Regions from separate parts of the Metabacillus sp. SLBN-84 genome, predicted to be linked through region 2. Evidence: riboswitches for the same ligand, from Rfam matches in the RefSeq annotation. Region 2 holds a riboswitch; the other holds the start of a gene.

Region 1 (10,456 bases), on a different contig from region 2:
TTGTTGGAGGCGGCATCGGAGTTCCTCCTTTATATGAGCTTTCAAGACGTCTGCTTGCAAGGGGTGTTAACGTCCGCCACGTGCTCGGTTTCCAGTCTGCGAATCAGGTTTTCTATGAACGTGAGTTTAAGAAACTCGGAGAAACTTATATTGCGACGGCAGATGGTTCATACGGGACGAAAGGGTTCGTTACAGACTGCATCCAAGAACGCAGCATGGAGTTTGACGCTCTTTTCGCATGCGGTCCGACACCCATGCTTGCAAGCCTTGAAAATCTTTTTCCAGACAAACCTGTTTTTCTCTCTCTTGAAGAAAGAATGGGCTGCGGAATCGGCGCATGCTTTGCATGTGTGTGCCATACAGCGGATGACCCGAATGGCACATCTTATAAAAAAGTATGCACCGACGGGCCGGTATTTAAAGCAGGAGAGGTTGTGCTGTCATGCTGAATGTTGAACTTCCGGGACTGTCACTCAAAAATCCGATTATGCCGGCCTCAGGCTGCTTTGGATTCGGAAAAGAATTTGCAGGTCTTTATGACTTGAATAAACTTGGAGCCATCATGATCAAGGCAGCAACGGCTGAACCGCGGTACGGAAATCCGACCCCGAGGGTGGCTGAAACAGAAGCGGGCATGCTCAATGCAATCGGCCTGCAAAACCCTGGACTAAGCGGGATTCTTGAAAACGAACTTCCATGGCTGGAGGCATTTGACGTGCCGATTCTTGCAAACGTGGCGGGTTCCGCGGAAGAAGACTACGTGCAGGTAGCAAGAGAAATCAGCATGGCGAAAAATGTTCACGCACTTGAACTGAACATTTCCTGTCCGAATGTTAAAACCGGAGGAATTGCATTCGGTACAAACCCCGAGATGGCAGCCTCCCTTACGCGCGCCGTAAAAGCTGTGTCGGAGGTGCCTGTTTATGTCAAGCTGTCACCGAACGTAAGCAACATTACTGACATTGCCAAAGCGATCGAAGCGGCCGGAGCAGACGGTTTAACGATGATCAACACGCTTATCGGAATGAGACTGGACCTGAAAACTGGAAAACCGGTTCTTGCAAACCGCACAGGCGGCTTATCCGGCCCTGCCATCAAACCGGTGGCCATCCGCATGATTCATGAAGTCAGCCAGGCTGTATCCATTCCGATTATCGGCATGGGCGGTGTTCAGACAGCAGAAGACGTCCTTGAATTCATGTACGCGGGAGCAAGCGCCGTAGCAGTAGGAACAGCGAACTTTGTGAATCCGTTTGTCTGCCCAGAAATCATTGAAGAACTGCCTCATGTACTTAGAAAATACGGGTTTGACCACATAACTGATTGCATCGGAAGGAGCTATAAGCATGAACGTGAGACCGCTGATTATCGCGCTTGATTTTAAGGATGCTGCTGAAATAGGAGAATTCCTGGGAAAAATGTCCGGACAGAAGCTGTATGTAAAAGTGGGAATGGAACTGTTTTACAGAGAAGGTCCTGCGGTGATTGATCAGCTGAAATCAGGCGGCCATGAGATTTTCCTTGATCTTAAGCTCCATGATATTCCCGAAACCGTGAAAAAAGCGATGAGGGGTCTTGCCGGACTCGGAGTCAATCTCGTCAATGTGCATGCGGCCGGCGGCAGTGCCATGATGGAAGCGGCAATGGAAGGTCTAGAGGCCGGAACACCTGCAGGCTCCAAGCGTCCCGCCTGCATTGCTGTCACTCAGCTGACAAGCACGTCGGCAGAGATGCTGAAAAACGAATTGTTGATCAGCACTAGCCTTGATGACACCGTATTAAGCTACGCTAAGCTTGCTGCAAAAAGCGGCCTTGACGGTATTGTGTGCTCTTCTCTGGAGGTGCCCCGCATCTACAGCGAGCTTCCCCGCTCGTTTATGACCGTAACACCCGGCATACGCATGAGCGGTGATGCAGTAAATGACCAGGTCAGGGTGGCAACTCCTGAAAAAGCGAGAGAGCTCGGCTCAACTGCCATTGTGGCAGGACGGAGCATCACCAAAGCACCGGATCCGCTTTCAGCCTATACTCAAATGAAAAACGCCTGGGAGGGACTGCCTGTATGAACCATCAAATTGCCGAACAACTGCTGACAATCGAAGCTGTATTCCTTAGCCCTAATGATCCGTTTACATGGTCAAGCGGGCTCAAATCACCGATCTACTGTGATAACCGCCTGACGCTCTCTTATCCGGAGGTAAGAAAAAACATTGCAGAAGGTCTGTCCGCTCTGATCAGAGAGCATTACCCTCAAGCTGAAATGATTGCAGGCACGGCTACTGCAGGAATTCCTCATGCTGCTTGGGTAAGCGACCTGTTGAATTTGCCGATGTCTTATGTAAGAAGCAAGCCGAAAGGGCACGGAAAGGGCAATCAGATTGAAGGGAAGGTCCGCGAAGGCCAGAAAGTGGTTGTAGTGGAGGATTTGATTTCAACCGGGGGAAGCGTGATTACAGCCGTCAGAGCGCTTAGAGAAGCTGGCTGTGAAGTCATCGGCGTTGTCTCCATTTTCACATACGAACTTCAAAAAGGGACAGAGATGCTTGAGGAAGAAGGAATTCATTCCGTATCACTGACGGACTATTCTTCCCTGATTGAAACAGCTCTGAAAAAAGGCTCCATTCAAAAAGAAGACTTAGCCAAGCTGAAGAAATGGCGTGAAAATCCATCGTCAGAAGAATGGCTGAACGTATAAATGACAAAGGCATCAGGAGCAGCTGATGCCTTTTTTATTTCCATATCAGCATGCTTCCGGAAAAGCACAGTATGCTGATCAGCAAAAAGCCAATTCTGAATCCATTTTTTTGCCATGGTGCAGGTAGCAGTTTCCCGCTGAGTTTAAATCCCGCAAAACCGATCATCCCGAAGCCCTTCATCACTCCGCGTTCCGCTTTCATTTTTTCAAAAATGGCTGGGTCATCAATCTCCATTGCCGCATAAGCTAATGAAAATCCGCCTAAAGCATAAAAAACGGCAGCTGCACTTAACAATATAAAAATAATTCTCACCTCCCGGACGAACTTTACTACACCTTATTCCGGCCCTGTAAATCTAGCACTTTTTTATCATGTTAAGAATAATATTTTAAGCTGCAATTGTGTCCAGCTTCAGCGCCCAACACCTCTGCCAGAACAAAATCCCCCAAAAAGTCAAGACCGGACTTTTCGGGTGATTTCTTATCTGGCTGCCGGAGCTAACCGTGCGCTTCCGCATTTATTTAATTCCGATCGAAAAACTAAGGTTGACAGAAACCTCAATTGTGATAAAATTTAGAAAAATATAATAAACTTATCCAGAGAGGCGGAGGGAACTGGCCCTGTGAAGCCCGGCAACCTGCATGTATGCAAGGTGCTACATCCAGCAAAATGAAACCCATTTTGGAAGATAAGGTTGATGCCTGAACAGTCTTTCAAACCGGAAGGCTTTTTTTAATGGGAAAGAAACGGGGGACCACTGTGGGGAAGGATCAACATCTTGATGCTGTTATTGACAGGCTTAAGGAATTGCTCGGCACAATGAACTACGGTTCTGTAACACTTATCGTTCAGGACGGAAAAGTGATCCAGCTTGAAAAAAATGAAAAAATCAGAATGAAATAAGAGATGCTGACTGGATAAAACGGAGGCATTTTAACGAAATGCGGGATCCTGTGATCGGGTTGAAAAACCGATTGCATAATCAGGACCCAAGGTGAGGAGAAGATCAGCATGCTTACGTATAAAACATGGCAGGAGCATGAGCAGAATTTTGAAACAGACGACGGGTACAGCGGCGCATTGAATGTGCTGAACTGGGCTTACGGGCATTACGGGGATGAGATTGTCTATGCCTGCAGCTTTGGCATTGAGGGCATCGTTCTCATTGACCTGATTTCAAAAGTAAAACCGGATGCCGCGATTGTTTTTCTTGATACAGATGTTCATTTCAAGGAAACCTACGAAACGATTGAACGTGTAAAAGAAAAATATCCCAAGCTCCGAATTACGATGAAAAAACCTGCACTTACTCTAGCAGAGCAAGCTGAACAGCATGGAGATAAGCTTTGGGAGACGAATCCGAATCAATGCTGTGCAATCAGAAAGCTTCAGCCGCTGAATGAAACACTCTCTCAGTCAGAAGCGTGGATTTCGGGGCTTCGGAGAGAGCAGTCTGAAACCAGGAAACATGTGCAGTTTATCAATAAAGACGACAAGTTTCAGTCGGTAAAAGTCTGTCCACTCATTCACTGGACGTGGAAAGATGTCTGGCGCTATGTTCATAAAAATGACCTCCCGTATAATCCTCTCCATGATCAGGGATACCCGAGCATCGGCTGTTTCCACTGTACAGCGCCTGCGTTCAGTGCAGACGATCTGCGTTCGGGCAGATGGAGCGGCCAGGGCAAAACAGAATGCGGCCTGCATGGATAAGGGGGGATTGCCGTGCTTGAACTGGGTGCGCTTGCCATCAGTCTCTTTTTCGCCATGAACATTGGAGCGAGCGGAGCCGCCGCTTCCATGGGAGTAGCTTACGGCTCCGGCGCAGTTCCTAAAGCCCGGCATGCCCTTTTAATATGTGCCATCGGTGTTTTTGCTGGAGCGTATCTTGGCGGGGGAGAGGTTGTTAAGACCATAAGTGCAGGAATTATTCCGCAGGATATCATTAATGTGAAAATTGTGCTGATTATTGTTTTGTCTGCAACAAGTTCTCTGTTTCTTGCAAACCTTCTTGGCATCCCGCTGTCGACAAGCGAGGTGACGGTTGGAGCCGTTGTGGGAGTGGGTATTGCCTACCAAATCCTATTTATCAAATCACTTTTAGTCATTATGATGTTCTGGGTGATTGTCCCCGTTGCAGCTTTCGGAATTGCCTGGCTGTTCGGAAAAGGACTTTATAAAGTGCAGCATAAGCCGTTCTTTAAAGACCGTCCGCTCCTTACTGTCATCCTGATTCTGGCCGGATTTTTCGAGGCCTTCTCTGCTGGAATGAACAATGTGGCAAACGCAGTAGGGCCGCTTGTCGGGGCAGGCATGATTTCTGTATCGGACGGAACGCTGATCGGAGGGGCGTTTGTTGCTCTTGGAGCGATCTTTCTCGGCAAAAAAGTGCTCGAAACAAACGGCAAGAAAATTACCCGATATTCAAAACCTGAAGGGATTCTGATATCCGGAACAGGTGCGGGACTTGTGATTGTCAGTTCCATTTTCGGACTTCCCGTCCCTCTGACGCAGGTAACTTCATCAGCTATTATCGGACTTGGAATGGCGAAAAGCGGGAGCGAGATCCTTCAAAAGCATATCGTGAAGAAAATCATCCGGATCTGGATTGTTTCACCGCTGTTTTCACTTGCCATATCGTATATGCTTGTCAAACTGTTTTTAGAAAAGGATATGTATTCCCTTATCGTTCTTCTGAGTGTCATGCTGGCAACCCTTGGTACACTGAGCCTGATGAAGGCGATCCGGGATGAAAAGCGTGCCGTGCATGAAGAAGGCGGAGGCATTTAACGTTAAAACCAATTAAAAAGGTCAGTTTAGGAGGAAAAATAAATGAGTTTACAGCCGCATGGTGGAATATTAGTTGATGTATACAATCCTGACGTCAGCATAAAGGAAATCGATCAGGTGATTGAAATTGATGCAATGGCCCTGAGCGATCTGGAATTGATCGGGATCGGAGCCTACAGCCCGCTTACGGGTTTTTTAACAAAAGCGGATTATGAACATGTAGTCAGCAGCATGAGACTTGCAGACGGCACGGTCTGGAGCATTCCGATCACGCTTCCGGTTTCCAGAGAAACAGCAGCGTCGCTGAAGACAGGAGACAAAGCAAAGCTTCAGTTTGGCGGTGTAGTGTATGGTCTGATTGAAATTGAAGATCTCTTTGAGCCGGATAAAACGAATGAAGCGATCAATGTTTACGGAACGGCGGATCTTGCGCATCCCGGAGTGAAAAAACTTCATGAAAGGGAAGACGTCTATGCAGGAGGCAAAATCACTTTGATCAAGCGTCCTGAAAAACCGTTCAAAGAATATACATTTGACCCATCAGAAACTAGAGCGATTTTCAAAAGCAAAGGGTGGAAAACCGTCGTCGGCTTCCAGACAAGAAATCCTGTACACAGAGCACATGAATACATTCAGAAAGCTGCCCTGGAGACGGTTGACGGATTGTTTCTGAATCCTCTTGTCGGCGAAACGAAATCAGATGATATTTCAGCAGAAATCCGCATGGAGAGCTATGAAGTTCTGCTTAAAAACTACTATCCGGAAGAAAGAGTGGAGCTTGGCGTTTTCCCTGCTGCAATGAGATATGCAGGACCAAGAGAAGCGATTTTCCACGCGCTTGTCCGGAAAAATTACGGATGCACGCATTTTATTGTCGGAAGAGATCATGCAGGCGTCGGTGATTATTACGGCACATATGATGCTCAGAAGATATTTGATCAGTTTGAAGAAGCGGAGCTTGGCATTAAGCCGATGAAATTTGACCACAGCTTCTACTGCAGCAAATGCGAAAGCATGGCTACAACGAAAACGTGCCCGCATGACAGCGCAGATCACGTCATTCTCTCAGGCACAAAGGTCAGACAGATGCTCAGAAACGGCGAAGTTCCGCCAAGCACGTTCAGCCGGCCTGAAGTCATTGAAGTTCTGATCAGCGGACTAAAAAAAGAAGTCGTTTCGTAAGAAGGGAGAAACAATGATGAGCAGCAATATCGTATGGCATCAAGCATCTATCGCAAAAGAAGAACGGCATAATAAAAACAAGCATCAAAGCTTTATCCTCTGGTTTACCGGGCTGTCTGCTTCAGGCAAGTCTTCTGTCGCAAACGCATTTGCACGGACATTGTTCGACCGCGGCGCCCAGTCATTTGTGCTGGATGGAGACAACGTGAGACATGGACTGAACAGTGATCTTGGCTTCGGTGAAGAAGACCGCAAAGAAAACATCCGCCGGATCGGCGAGGTTTCAAAGCTGTTTGTGGAAAGCGGGCAGATTGTCCTGACGGCGTTTATTTCACCCTACCGCGCTGACCGCGATCTTGTCAGAGGACTTGTCGGGGAAAATGAATTTCTTGAAGTCTATGTGAAATGTTCTGTTGAAGAATGCGAGAAGCGTGATCCTAAAGGTCTTTACAAAAAAGCGAGAAATGAAGAAATTAAGAATTTTACGGGAATCAGCGCCCCGTACGAGGAGCCTCTTCAACCAGAAATCATTCTGGATACCGAAAAGCACTCCGTTGAGGCGTGTGTCAAACAGCTGACGAAAGCGTTAATTGAAAGAGGCTTGATTTAAAAATAATCTAAAAAATGCTCCGTTTTCCTGATATAGTAGACTGTAAGAATCACTACATCACACGCCGAACGCAGCGAGGCAGTTTTCATATAAGTAAGGAGAGTCTATCAATGGGGAATGTTTATTTAGTAGGTGCAGGACCTGGTGATCCTGAACTGATTACATTAAAGGCTGTTAAATGCATTCAAAAGGCCGATGTCATCTTATATGACCGCCTTGTGAACAAAGAGCTGCTTGCCTACGCGAAAGAAGGTGCTGACCTTATTTACTGCGGAAAGCTGCCCGATTACCACTTAATGAAGCAGGAAACAATCAATCATTTTCTCGTTCGCTACGCAAAAAGCGGCAAAACCGTCACCCGTCTGAAAGGCGGAGATCCGTTTGTGTTCGGCCGGGGTGCAGAAGAAGCGGAAGCCCTTGTCAAACACGGCATCCCGTTTGAAATTGTACCCGGCATCACATCGGGTATAGCTGCTGCTGCATATGCAGGAATTCCCGTCACCCACCGGGATGTGAGCGCAAGCGTTGCCTTCGTTGCCGGGCACCACAAAAATGATGAAAAAGAAGACCAAAAGTGGGCAAGTCTTGCAAAAGGGATTGATACACTTGCAATCTATATGGGAGTGGGGAATCTGCCTTATATTCAGGAGCAGCTGCTGAAAAACGGAAAGTCCAAAGATACCCCTGCTGCGCTCGTTCACTGGGGAACGACTGACGTGCAGAAGACCGTAACTGGAACGCTTGAAACGATTGCAGATATTGCAAGAACTGAAAAGATCACTAATCCCAGCATGATTATCATCGGAGAAGTTGTCCGCTACCGCGAAAAAATCAGCTGGTTTGAGGAAAAAGCCTCTGAAGCTGCCATCAGCGGGGTGCTGTAAGATGAAACAGGCTGTTCTATATGTCTGCCACGGCAGCCGGATCAGACAGGCCTGCGATGAGGCTGTCTCTTTTATCAGGCGGGTCCAGCCGCACATCGAAGCGGATATTCAGGAAATTTGCTTTCTTGAACTGGCCGAGCCCTCGATTGAAGAAGGATTCGCTGCATGCGTCAGAAAAGGGGCTGAAAAAATCGCGGTGGTGCCCCTGCTTCTGCTGACGGCCGCTCACGCGAAAGAGGATATTCCAAAAAAGGTGAAAGAAGCTGCATCGCTTTTCCCGCATGTTGAGGTAACATACGGAAAACCAATCGGTGTTCATGAAAAATTGGCTGAGAGTGTCCTCAAACGAGTAACAGAACAGGGAAATCCCGGTCATGACTCGCTCATCGTCATTATCGGCAGAGGAAGCTCTGATCCGGATGTGGCAAGAGATTTAAAGGAAATCAGCCTGCTGGTAAAGGATCGTGCAGGCGGAAGCGAAGTGGAGACAGCCTTCGTGACAGCGGCAAAACCGAGTCTTGATGATATGCTTGACAGGGTTTCAGGCATGAATGATAAACGCATTTTTCTAGTGCCTTATCTGCTCTTTACAGGTCTTGTCATGAGAGAGGTTATGAGAAAGGCACTGTCTGTAAAGCACCCGGATTTAACGGTATGCAGATACCTCGGATACGACAGCGGGGTCGAGGAAGTCTTTACAGAGCGGGTGCAGGAAGCCATCTCAAACCGGGACGGTGCATTTGACTTTATCTATGAGGGAAAATCATATGCTTCCATTAATGATTGATGTGAAAAACCGGAAAGTAGTGATTATAGGCGGCGGCAAAATCGCATGCAGAAGACTTGCCGTTTTTCTTGAGCAGGGAGCAGCTGTCACAGTTGTCAGCCCTGAGGTTGCTGCGGAGATTCAGGAGCTTCACCATTCAGGCACCATTACATGGAAGCAAAAAGAAGTTCAAAAAGAAGACCTTTCGGATGCGTTCTTAATCATAGCAGCTGCCGGAAGCAGGGAAGTAAATGCTTGGGCTGCAGAAGCAGCAGAAAAACACCAGCTTGTGAACGTAGCGGGAGAAGCCGGCCTCGGAAATGTACAAGTTCCCTCTATTAAAAAAAGAGGCAGGCTCACCCTGTCGGTCTCAACAGACAGCGCAAGCCCTGCTCTCGCCAAAAAAATAGCCGATCATTTTGCCAGTCAGCTGAACGAACCATTCATCAGCAAACTGAACGAACTGTATGAACAGCGGAAACACATTCACGCATCTGATCTGAGCATTGAAGAAAAAAAGAAACTTCTAAAAAAGCTGGCAGATGACTGCATGAAGTTTTTATAAAAAGCATCCTAACTAACATTAACGAGTTCGGTTCAGAAGGTGCTAAACTTAAAATCGCAAAGTAATTCGCACACCATTCAACAATTAGAATGGTGTGCTTTTTCATTTATATCAATTAAACAGAATATTGGACAATTATGGTAAAATGGGAATATCAGTTATTTCGTTTAAGGGCAGAATTGTTTGATAAGCACTTGAGATGAATTTGAATAAGGAGGATATAAAATGAACGCGATTAATCGTTGGATTGTTTTCACTTTTCTTGCTTTCATTTCAGTTTTAATGGTCAACAAAGGAATAGATTTATGGTCTCTTGGAACAAATGTGGATGGCGATGGCATTGGAGTTCACTTTTTAGGATTAGAAATAAATGAGCAAGTACCAGAAGCGAATATCCCTAAATATGCAATTGGTTTCTTTGTTGCAAGTGTTATTACTTTGTTGATAGGCTTTGCATTTGCTGGAAAAACTTTTTTGAAAAGTAACACACCAGTACGTTAATTTTTGATAGATATTCAACTAAAGGGGCGATTGAAGCAGGCGATTGTGGACAGTTAGGTATGTAGAGAATGTTATAAACTGCGAAGGAGATGTCTCAGCTGACCAAAGCAAGAGAGTTTGTTAGAAATTTATTATTTGGACTAGCAAAAAAACGTAATATAGGATTTACAACCTTTGCCCCTTTAAGACTGGCTCCTGAATATACAAGCATTGATTTAGCAAATAAACAAATAACTGGTGTAGTTAAATATAATAACATGGTTTATCTAACAGTAATTGTTGATCTTGAAATGGATGAAACAATCGTCAAAGGAAGCCTTAGAGGTATCTCGCATTTAACAAAACCTTTTAAAAAAAGTCATTACATAGAAATAATTAAATCTGACGCAGAAAATTTCATTAGAAATGAAAAAGATAACTCAAATGAAGATTGAAAAAGCCTTTAAATATTTTTGTTTAGCA
Region 2 (10,456 bases):
AGATTGCAGAACAGATTGAAGACGATATCATCAATGGCTTAGTGCAGGAGGGAGAGAGGGTGCCATCAACAAATGAATTTGCAGCGCACTATCAGATCAACCCTGCAACTGCAGCAAAGGGAATCAACCAGCTGGTTGAAAAAGGCATTCTTTTTAAGAAAAGGGGAATTGGGATGTTTGTAGCAGACGGGGCAAAAAACAAGCTGATTCATCAGCGCAAGGAGCAGTTTTTTGAAGCCTATATCCTCCCGCTGAAATCCGAGGCGCAAAAGCTGAATATCAGTGTGAGCGATTTGAAAGAAATGCTTGAAAAAGGGGGGCGGGAAAAATGAACGTTAGCATTAAGGGATTAACAAAAGAGTATGGAAAAAAGAAAGCACTGGACGCCATGACAATGGAACTTGAAGGGAATAAAATCTACGGCCTGCTTGGACGGAACGGAGCTGGAAAAACTACGCTGATGCAAATCCTTGCAGGGCAGGTCATGCCTGATGGCGGCGAGGTCCTGGTCGGCGGGCAGAAGCCATTTGAAAATCAGAGGATCACAGAGTCGATCTGCCTCATCAATGAAAGCGAAAATTTTAAAAAGGGAATGAAAATTGGCGACATATTCAAATTTGCAGGGTATTTCTACCCGAACTGGAGTCCTGAGACGGCAGAAAGACTCCTTGAAGAATTTTCGCTGGATAAAAAAATGAAGGTTAAATCGCTGTCAAAAGGAATGGAGTCCGCGCTCGGCATCACAGTAGGACTTGCAAGCCGCTCGCCTATTACCATCTTCGATGAACCGTATATCGGCCTTGATGCTGCAGCACGCAGCAGATTTTACGATCTTCTCCTCGAAGAATATGAGATGCAGGAAAGGACATTCATTCTGTCTACACACCTTATTGATGAAGTCAGCAGGCTGCTTGAAGAAGTTCTGATTGTTTCGGAGGGAAAACTGCTGATGCAGAAAAATGCCGATGAACTTCGCGAGGAATCGTTTATCGTAAACGGCCCAAGATCAGATGTATCCGCATTTACAGCAGGAAAGAATGTCATTCACCGGAAAGCATTCGGCAGCATGGAACAGGCAGTGCTGTATGGAGAAAGTAAGTCCGAGGCCCGAAAAGCGGGCTTGAACGTCGAGCATGTTCCTGTCCAGGAACTGATGGTTTATTTGACTGAAAAAACGAAAGGCGGGGTTTCAGCATGATCAGACAATGCCGCGGCATCCTTTTATTTGAGGTTTTGGATATGCGTCACTCACTTGTGATTTTCTGGAGTATACTTGTAGCCTGTATGGGTGTCTCTTTTGGCATCAGTCTTTCAACGGGCAGCAGCATGATCTTCTCAAGCGGAATGGCAGTCTACATTTTCAGCTCGATAGCGGGCTTTCTGACAGTAAAAGAAACCTATCCCTTCAGTGTGAAGATGGGTGCAACGAGACGAAATTATTATGTAACGACAAGCTTGTTTCTTCTGCTTCTTTCTTTGTTCATGGCGGGCGGCCATACACTATTAATCATGCTGCTGGAAAGCATAGGCGGAACTGGTTCAGGCGGCCTCAAACTTTTCTATTTTTCCATGCTTCTTGAAAGTGACGTTCCGTATTTCTTGAATTTCTATACAGATGCAGCCATCTGCTTTTTCCTTCAAACCATATTCTTTGTCCTTGGAAGCATCTTTTACCGCTTCGGGCTGATTGGCGGATACGTAGCCATCGGTCTTGCGGCGGTCCTGTTTATTATACCTGATGTCCGGGATGTTCTAATCGAAACCGTATTCAAGTTTGGGGGTCCTGAAGCAATCGGGTACTACGGGGGTCTGTTTGGAGCCGGAGCACTCTTTTTAGCCGCAGGATGGTTTATTCTCATAAAAGCAGGAGCCAAATCAGTCATAACGAGATAATCAGAAAAAAGCAGACCTTAACGGGTTTGCTTTTTTGTTTTTATGAGATTAGAGCAAGTAAAACAAGCATATATATGTGAGAAAGGCTTGGCCGCACAGGCTGCTGAAATATGAAAAGAAAAGGAGCCATTATGAAGGAGCTACTTTACACATTGCTTGAGATGCTTGCAGATCTTGGATATTACGGGATTGCACTCGGTTTGATGATTGAAATCATTCCGAGTGAAATTGTACTTGGCTACGGAGGATATTTGATCTCGCTCGGACGAGTGGACTTTACTGGTGCTGTCATCGCCGGCGTTGTTGGCGGAACACTAGCCCAGCTGTTTCTTTATTGGATGGGGTATTACGGAGGAAGACCTTTTCTTGAGAGGTTTGGAAAATATCTTTTCATCAGCAGCCATCATCTGGATCTTTCTGAAAAATGGTTTGAAAAATACGGAGCGGGCGTTATTTTCACGGCAAGATTTATCCCTGTTGTGAGGCACGCCATCTCCATTCCTGCCGGGATTGGGAGAATGCCGCTCTGGAGATTCACCGTGTACACGGTGGCAGCCATGATTCCCTGGACCATTTTCTTTTTATATATGGGCATTCAGCTTGGCACGAATTGGACGCAAATTAAAGAAGCCGCAGAGCCGTTTGTGCTACCGATGATTCTCATTATGACGCTTGCAGGCATTGGCTATTACTTAATGAAAAAAAATGAAGCAGGAGAAAAAAGAATGTAAGCGAATTAAACAAACGTTTGATTAAATGTATGTTCAATGCGTTTAGGGCTATTAATAATAATAGAATGCGCGGCAAGGGGGATGTGAATGTTCAGCCAGTACAGCAAGCTAGCAACGGAAGTATACGATTTAGACAAGCCGGTGGGCCATTCCTTTGGTGATCTGGAGTTTTACCGGGAACGTCTTCGTGAAGTGAAGGGGAGAATCCTTGAGCCGGGTGCAGGTTCTGGAAGGGTGTATATTCCTTTGCTTGAGGACGGATTCGCAATCGAGGGCTTGGATACCTCGTTACATATGCTTGATTCATGCAGAAAACGCTGTGAGGAAAGAGGACTTCGTCCAGTGCTCACAGAAGCAAGCATGAGTGAATTTAAGCTTCCCGGCAAATTCGAGGCCATTATTTTGCCTGCGGGCACATTTCTTTTAATTGAGGACAGAAGAGAATCGATCCATGCGCTGAAGAATTTTTATGACCATTTAACAGAGGGCGGCCGACTTATTCTGGATCTTGACCTGCAGCCGGAAAAACAGCTGAATCAAGTGTTTACAAGTACGTGGGAAACGCCCGATCAGTACATCATCACAATGGAGGCAAAGCAGGTTGAGTACAGCGTGCTTGATCAGTATTCCGTCACCTATCTGAAGTATGAAAAGTGGAAAGACGGAAAGCTTTCAGAAACCGAGCTGCAGAGGTTTGCCATGAGATGGTACGGAGTGAAGGAATTTAAGCTGATTCTCGAACGCCTTGGTTTTACGGACATTGTCATTTCGGCGGATTATACATATGGAAAAGCACCGGAGCATGACCGGCAGACGATTACTTTTGAAGCTGTAAAGCCGGAATAATGAAAAGGGAAGAGGGCTGAAGGTTCGGCCCTTTTTTGTGCTGAAAAAGGAATAATCACTTTCCTTATTGAAGATGTGATGCAGGCGTTGAACGATTTGTTAAAAGGATGTGGTCCATTGAAAAAAGCCGTTCTCACTGCTGGTGTCTTTTTAGCTTTGCTTGCGCTTGCTGCTTATGTGAATAAATGGTATTACCCCCCTGTTCCCATAAGCGGAATAACGGCAAAAGAAGCTATTGAAAGACTGAAAAACACGGATCGTAAAATAGTTGAAATTGCTTCTGAAAACGGCCATGTCTGGTACATCACACGCAGTGAAAACAGGGGTGCTTCAATCGCGGATCAAGAAACTAAACGCATGCTTGCCGCCAATGGATGGAAATTAAAACGAAAAGACGGCAGCGGTCTGTTCTTTGAAAAAGACGGTGAAAGATTAATTGCTTCCACTCAAATGTGGACGAAAAAGTATGTACTGGTTAAAGTTCCGGAAAATTGGTGACTTTGTGGTTTTAACTGACAGGTGATTGATTAAAGCTTTTTAGCCAATACAGATAAAATGTGAAAATCCACGTTTAACAGAGTGCTGAACGAAGTTGAGACTTTTGCCTTTATGCCGTTGTCCTTGTTTTCTAAATTTAAATTTAATGCACCAGTGGACTGAAGCGCAAGGGAACGGGTACGATGTGAGATTTAGATTCAGCATAAAAACAGCCTGCGATTAAAAAGAGAGGAGAATGGATTCACGTCTTCTTTAGCTTGAGAAGTATCACATCTCTTTGGTTAGCCATCAAGGAAAGCACTTGACAGTTTCGTCAGGAGGCTCCTGCCCTACCCGTGGTGATGGAGCGCAAAGGAACGGGTACCTTAAGTACGAAATTAAAACAACGCACAAAAAGCGCTTGGCAAATAAGATCCAAGCGTTTTTGTGCGTCTATTTATCTACTGACTTTTCAAAGCGAGAATGTACCTTGTTTCCGTTTCTTTTCCACAAGCGGCATGACCTGTGATGAAAAACGCTCCATTTCTTCGAGCTGCGGCGAGAACTGGAGAAGCAATAAATCAAGTCCTGCCTCTTCATATTCAAGGATCTTGTCAGCGATCTGCTCAGGAGTGCCGATCAAATTTGGACGCAGCCCGCGGTTTGAAACCGAGTAGTCATAAAGCTCAAGCTTTTGTTCAAGCCGGGACTTTGTTGTGAAGTCTTTGTATCCTGCATAGGCGGATGATTCTTTTACATCGGTTATCCGCTTCAGCTCCTGCTGGACTTCTTCTTCGGTATCCCGGCAGATGATATAGGCAGCCATTCCGAACGATTGGAATGGCTCTTTTCCGCGTGCTGCCCGGAGCTGCTTCATGCCGTCAATCTTCGTTTTGATTTCACCAGCCGTTCCCCCGTGCATCACATAGGCATCGCAATGCTCGGCAATCGTTTCTTTTCCGCGCGGGCTTTCTCCTCCCGCATAGAGAATCGGATTAGGCCTTTGCACCGGCTTAGGTGAAAGGCGGGCATTCATCAGGTCATAAAATCTTCCCTGATACGTAAACGTTTCTTTTTCCCAAAGCCCCTTCAGGACTTCAATAAATTCTTCCGTCCGGTCATAGCGTGCGTCGTGTTCTGTAAAAATGCCGCCGTACTGCCGTGCCTCTTCTTCCCACCAGGCAGAAACAACGTTCAGGGTAAACCGTCCATTGCTGATGTGGTCAATGTTTGCTGCCATCTTTGCCGTGACAGCAGGATTGTGGAAGCCGGGTCTGACAGCTGTCATAATTTCAATTTTCTCCGTGACGGCGGCAAGAGCGGCAGCCGTTGTCCAGGCTTCAAGCGAATCATGCTCAGGTCCCTTAATGTCATTTAAGTAAAGCTCGGCGATAAGGGTGGTGTCATAGCCCCACTCCTCTGCTTTTTGGATAACCTTCTGTGCGTAGGCGTAAGTAGGAGGCATATTTTCATCTTCAACATTTCTGAGCCATCCTCCGAAGATCGGCAGCCAAAAACCGTATTTCATTGCGGAATCCCCTCTCTCTGCATAAAAAAGCCCCTCTTGTTAGACAAGAGAGGCTGGTTCTGCTGTGCAAGTTCTAGCTCTCATCTCTCAAACAAACTGTTTGCTGGAATTGGCACGGTTTCTGCTGTCAGATCCGTTGCCGAGGCTTCAAAGGGCCATATCCCTCCACCTCTCTTGATAAGAAACGTATGAAATTAGTTGTATCATAAAATAATTTGATTAGTATGTCAATTCTAAAAATCAGCCCAGCTTCTCCTGAAGGAACTCCGTCACCTGGTCAGGAGTCTTTGCGTTCGCGCTGTGAAGATGCCCGAGCTTCTCGCCGTTTTTAAAAATCAGGATACTTGGAATCCCCATAACCTGGTATTTTTCTGCGATTTCAGGGAATTCATCTTTATTGATTTCATACCACTCATATGAGGAATAAGATTCCATAATTTCGCCGATAAACATGTTCATTCTTGTGCAGTCAGGGCACCAGTCTGCGAAAAATTTGATTAGCACCTCTTGATCTTGGGTAATTAATGTTTGGAACTGCTCTTCTGATGTAATTGGTTTCATGAATCAGACCTCCTTGCCCTTATTTTAATACAAAACAGGTGGTTTGCATGCAGGAAATGCCTGATGGGTGAAAAAAGTGCGGAGTAATTGCCGGTAAAAAACAGGATAAAGGCAAACGTTCTTACATCCGCCTGCCTTACTGAAATTGGAAACGTCTTTAAAGGACGCAAATCGTGCCTTTGCCCGAATGTTATAAAGAAATCCATGATGGGCTATAACAATTTGGGCCGAAAGTGATAATATAGTAGAGATGAACTTTTCTTAGGGGGATATCCGCATGAAAATTAAAGTTGGATTATTATATGGAGGCAAGTCCGCAGAGCATCAGGTTTCCCTGCAGACTGCACTTGCTGTTATAAAAGCACTTGATACGAATAAATTTGATATACATCCGATCTACATTTCCGAAAGAGGCGAATGGTTCCGCGGACCGCAGCTTACGGAGCCGGCTGCTTCACCTGCTGACCTTCAGTTCAGCCAAAACGGCACAGCGGTTTCTCCGGTTGCGCTGAATCAGGATCTTTTCCCTGCAAAAGCGGATGAAACGAACGAACAAATTGATGTGGTATTCCCGCTTCTTCACGGACCGAACGGTGAAGACGGCACTGTTCAGGGCATGCTTGAGCTTCTGAACCTTCCGTATGTCGGAAACGGTGTGCTTGCGTCTGCAGCAGGCATGGATAAAGTGATTATGAAAAACTTGTTTGCCCAGGCAGGACTTGAGCAGGCAAACTATGTTTCCTACATTAAAAGCGAGTGGAAAAAGGCGCCTGAAGAAGCTTATGATAAAGTGGAGCAGGAGCTTGGGTACCCTTGCTTTGTTAAGCCTGCCAATCTGGGCTCAAGTGTCGGCATCAGCAAATGCAAAGACCGTGCGTCACTTGAAAAAGCATTCGCAGAAGCATTTGATTATGACCGTAAAATCATTATTGAAGAAGGCATCATCGGACGCGAGATTGAAATCGGCGTCATCGGAAATGATGAGCCGATCTGTTCAGTTGTCGGTGAAGTTGCTCCTAAAAAAGAATTCTATGATTATAAAGCGAAATACGAAGACGGCGACACGGACATGATGATTCCTGCACAGGTTACGGAAGAGGAATATGCCCTGATTAAAGAGCTTGCCATTAAGTCCTTTAAGGCAATCGACGGATCAGGACTTGTACGCGCAGACTTTTTCCTGACAGAAGACGGAAGAGCGCTGATCAACGAAGTGAACACAATGCCGGGCTTCACGCCATACAGCATGTTCCCGCTTCTTTGGAAGCATACAGGCGTTGAGTACCCTGAGCTTATCGGACGTCTTGTCGAGCTTGCTCTTGAGCGCCACGAAGGCAAGCAGCAAATTAAGCACACGTTTTAAGGAAAGCCTGGAAACACTATTCGTAAAAGAATAGTGTTTCTTATTCATTATGCAGAAGGCAGCTTACATATAAGAAGGGAGATTATAGATCATGATTAAACGTTCATTGCGCGACATTCAGACAATGGCGGGCGGATCAGGCCTTGCGCCACAGCATGAAAACACCATAATTCATGGCATTACAACGGATTCCAGAAAGATTGAGGCAGGTACACTGTTTGTACCGATAGCAGGCGAAAACTTCGACGGCCATCATTTCGCCGAAAAGGCTCTTGCTGACGGAGCGGCGGCCACTCTTTGGAACCGTTCAAAACCGAACCCTCCTTCAGGTGCTGTCATTCTGGTTGAAGACACATTGGAAGCTCTTCAAACCCTCGCAAGCAGCTACCTTGACCAGCTGAACCTGAAAGTTGTAGGCGTGACAGGAAGCAATGGAAAGACAACCACGAAAGATATGGTGGCAGCTTTACTTTCAACAACGTTCCGTGTCCACAAAACGCAGGGGAATTTCAACAATCATATCGGCATGCCGCTTACAATTCTCAGCATGACGGAAGATACAGAGGTAGCCGTGCTTGAAATGGGCATGAGCAACTTCGGGGAAATCGAACTTCTTTCGAATCTTGCCAAGCCGGATGCTGCGATCATTACCAACATCGGGGAATCCCACATGATGAATCTCGGGTCAAGAGAGGGAATTGCAAAAGCCAAGCTTGAAATTGTCAGCGGTCTTAAACCTGAAGGTGTTCTGATTTACGACGGGGAAGAGCCTCTGCTTAAAGAGCGTATTGGGGACGCTTCATATAAGAAGATTTCATTCGGAGCATCTGCTGAAAACACGTATTCTCCCGAGGGAATCAGACACACAGAAAAAGGCACGTTTTTTACCATTCGCGGCCGCGGGGAAGAACTGTTCCTGCCTGTGCTTGGAAAGCATAATGTCGGCAATGCGCTCGCTGCCATTGCAGCAGCTGAATTCCTTGGCGTGACAGAGGAAAAGATCAGCGAAGGGCTGAAGAATATTCAAATGACGGGCATGCGCCTGGAATTGACGAAAACAGAAGGCGGTCTTGCTGTCATCAATGATGCCTATAATGCAAGCCCGACATCCATGAAAGCTGCCATCAGGCTTGCAGGCGATATGGACGGATACAGCCGGAAAATTCTTGTTCTTGGAGATATTCTTGAGCTGGGGGATAACATGCAGGTTCAATTTCACCGTGAGGTTGGCGAAACAATCGATGCAGCCGAAACGCAGCATCTTTTCACATACGGAAAGCTCGGGGCAGAAATAGCCGAAGGTGCAAGGAAGAACCTCGATGGCGGAGTGATTCACGTTTATCAGGATAAGCAGGAGCTTATTAAAGACCTTAAGCAAACGGCTAAAGCGGGAGACCTTGTTCTTGTAAAAGCCTCGCGCGGAATGAAGCTTGAAGAGGTTGTTCAAGCTCTTCTCTAGAAATGAAATAAAGCAGCCGGTCCTTCTTTTGATCTGTCAGAGAAACACGAAAAGAAAGAGGGAAGGACCTTGGTCCATGACGTTCAGAAAATAAATGGAGAGATAACGAGTACGACAAGTCCGACCCCGATGGAATACGGTGTAAGCTCACTTACAACTTCATATGCACTGTTTTTTAATGCGGTCATGATGAACGCTCCTTTTTGTTTTGAAATATAGTAACCCAGGGTACTTTTTATATACCCGGGTTCTTTTTTTTCAATCCTCTTATTTTTAAAACCCGGTATAAAAATATGTTCATTCGGGAGAGAGTGATATGAAAGGATGCCTTTGTATACACGGATTTACTGGAGCTCCTTATGAAGTGGAGCCTCTCGTCAGCTACCTGCAGGAACGGACGGACTGGGTGCTGAAGTCGCCGACGCTTCCGGGCCACGGTGAAACGCCGAGCCTGAAGGGGATTGAATTCAGCGAATGGATTGCGCATGCTGAAAATGAGCTCAGGGATTTGCTTGAAGAATGTTCCGAGGTCTATATCATAGGCTTTTCAATGGGCGGCTTGATCGCAGCGTATTTGGCCTCGAGGTATCCGGTTGAAAAGCTTGTGCTTCTCAGCGCAGCTGCGCATTACTTAAATCCGCGCCAGATGCTTCTTGATGTGAAAGGGCTGATTGCAGATGCCATCAGGGGGGAAGGCGCAAACAATGAACTTTTTATCAGATACAGAAAAAAAGTGATGGAAACGCCGATTGCTGCAGCTCTGCAATTCAGGAAGCTTGTGAGGTATATCCGACCATTATTGGAGAAAATAACTATACCTGTACTGATTGTACAGGGAGAATGTGACGGAATTGTGCCTGTCAAAAGCGCTGTTTATATTTATGAAAAAATCCGTTCAAGGCAGAAGGAGCTTTGCTTTATGCCGTGTTCGAAGCATCTGATCTGCCATGGGGAAGAGTTTCCGGAGGTCGCAGAACTTATAGAAAATTTCTTAACGGCGCAGACTAAGACAAGTGTGAAATAATACGCCTTGTTGTAAAAGTATATAAAAAGTGATATGATTGAATTTAAGTGTTTACGGGCTTTTATAAGCTAACGTTTTGCCCGATGGGGCGTTTTTTGTTTCACCATACATGAAAGTCTGTGAAGCTATAAGGATTAAAAGGAGTAGAACAAATTGACAATTACGTTTCAAGAACTAGGTATCAGCCCATTATTAATGGACGCCATTAACCGCATGGGGTTTGAAGAAGCTACACCAATTCAGGCACAAACGATTCCGCTTGGGCTTCAAAATAAAGATGTAATCGGCCAGGCGCAAACAGGTACAGGGAAAACAGCTGCATTCGGTATTCCTCTTATCGAAAAGATCGACGTTAAACAAGATAAGATTCAGGGAATCATCATTGCACCGACCCGCGAACTTGCTATCCAGGTATCAGAAGAGCTTTACAAAATCGGTTCATCAAAACGCGTACGTGTACTTCCGATCTACGGTGGACAGGACATTAACCGCCAGATCCGCTCTTTGAAGAAATTCCCTCACATCATCGTTGGAACTCCAGGCCGTCTTATTGACCATATTAACCGTAAAACAT

The links. Region 2 has a riboswitch for S-adenosylmethionine ahead of RKD52_RS20945 (LLM class flavin-dependent oxidoreductase). Riboswitches for the same ligand answer to the same signal wherever they lie in the genome.
Region 1: another riboswitch for S-adenosylmethionine. It lies ahead of RKD52_RS12755 (YezD family protein); the one in region 2 lies ahead of RKD52_RS20945 (LLM class flavin-dependent oxidoreductase).

What each region holds. Positions count from the first base shown of each region.
Region 1 covers NZ_JBRJIP010000001.1:2,488,570-2,499,025, reverse strand. Annotated here, with positions in the region: gene RKD52_RS12780 (dihydroorotate dehydrogenase electron transfer subunit) at 1-449, shown strand, start outside; gene RKD52_RS12775 (dihydroorotate dehydrogenase) at 443-1,378, shown strand; gene pyrF (orotidine-5'-phosphate decarboxylase) at 1,347-2,066, shown strand; gene pyrE (orotate phosphoribosyltransferase) at 2,063-2,695, shown strand; gene RKD52_RS12760 (hypothetical protein) at 2,730-2,990, opposite strand; SAM riboswitch class I at 3,286-3,391, shown strand; gene RKD52_RS12755 (YezD family protein) at 3,486-3,599, shown strand; gene RKD52_RS12750 (phosphoadenylyl-sulfate reductase) at 3,708-4,409, shown strand; gene RKD52_RS12745 (anion permease) at 4,464-5,486, shown strand; gene sat (sulfate adenylyltransferase) at 5,529-6,668, shown strand; gene cysC (adenylyl-sulfate kinase) at 6,685-7,278, shown strand; gene cobA (uroporphyrinogen-III C-methyltransferase) at 7,389-8,162, shown strand; gene RKD52_RS12725 (sirohydrochlorin chelatase) at 8,164-8,949, shown strand; gene RKD52_RS12720 (NAD(P)-dependent oxidoreductase) at 8,930-9,493, shown strand; gene RKD52_RS12715 (hypothetical protein) at 9,719-9,994, shown strand; gene RKD52_RS12710 (hypothetical protein) at 10,084-10,428, shown strand.
Region 2 covers NZ_JBRJIP010000004.1:41,181-51,636, forward strand. Annotated here, with positions in the region: gene RKD52_RS20915 (GntR family transcriptional regulator) at 1-332, shown strand, start outside; gene RKD52_RS20920 (ABC transporter ATP-binding protein) at 329-1,198, shown strand; gene RKD52_RS20925 (hypothetical protein) at 1,195-1,893, shown strand; gene RKD52_RS20930 (DedA family protein) at 2,025-2,624, shown strand; gene RKD52_RS20935 (class I SAM-dependent methyltransferase) at 2,712-3,470, shown strand; gene RKD52_RS20940 (hypothetical protein) at 3,588-3,968, shown strand; gene RKD52_RS20945 (LLM class flavin-dependent oxidoreductase) at 4,420-5,475, opposite strand; SAM riboswitch class I at 5,553-5,659, opposite strand; gene RKD52_RS20950 (thioredoxin family protein) at 5,716-6,036, opposite strand; gene RKD52_RS20955 (D-alanine--D-alanine ligase) at 6,314-7,399, shown strand; gene RKD52_RS20960 (UDP-N-acetylmuramoyl-tripeptide--D-alanyl-D-alanine ligase) at 7,491-8,858, shown strand; gene RKD52_RS20965 (alpha/beta hydrolase) at 9,175-9,882, shown strand; gene cshA (degradosome RNA helicase CshA) at 10,036-10,456, shown strand, end outside.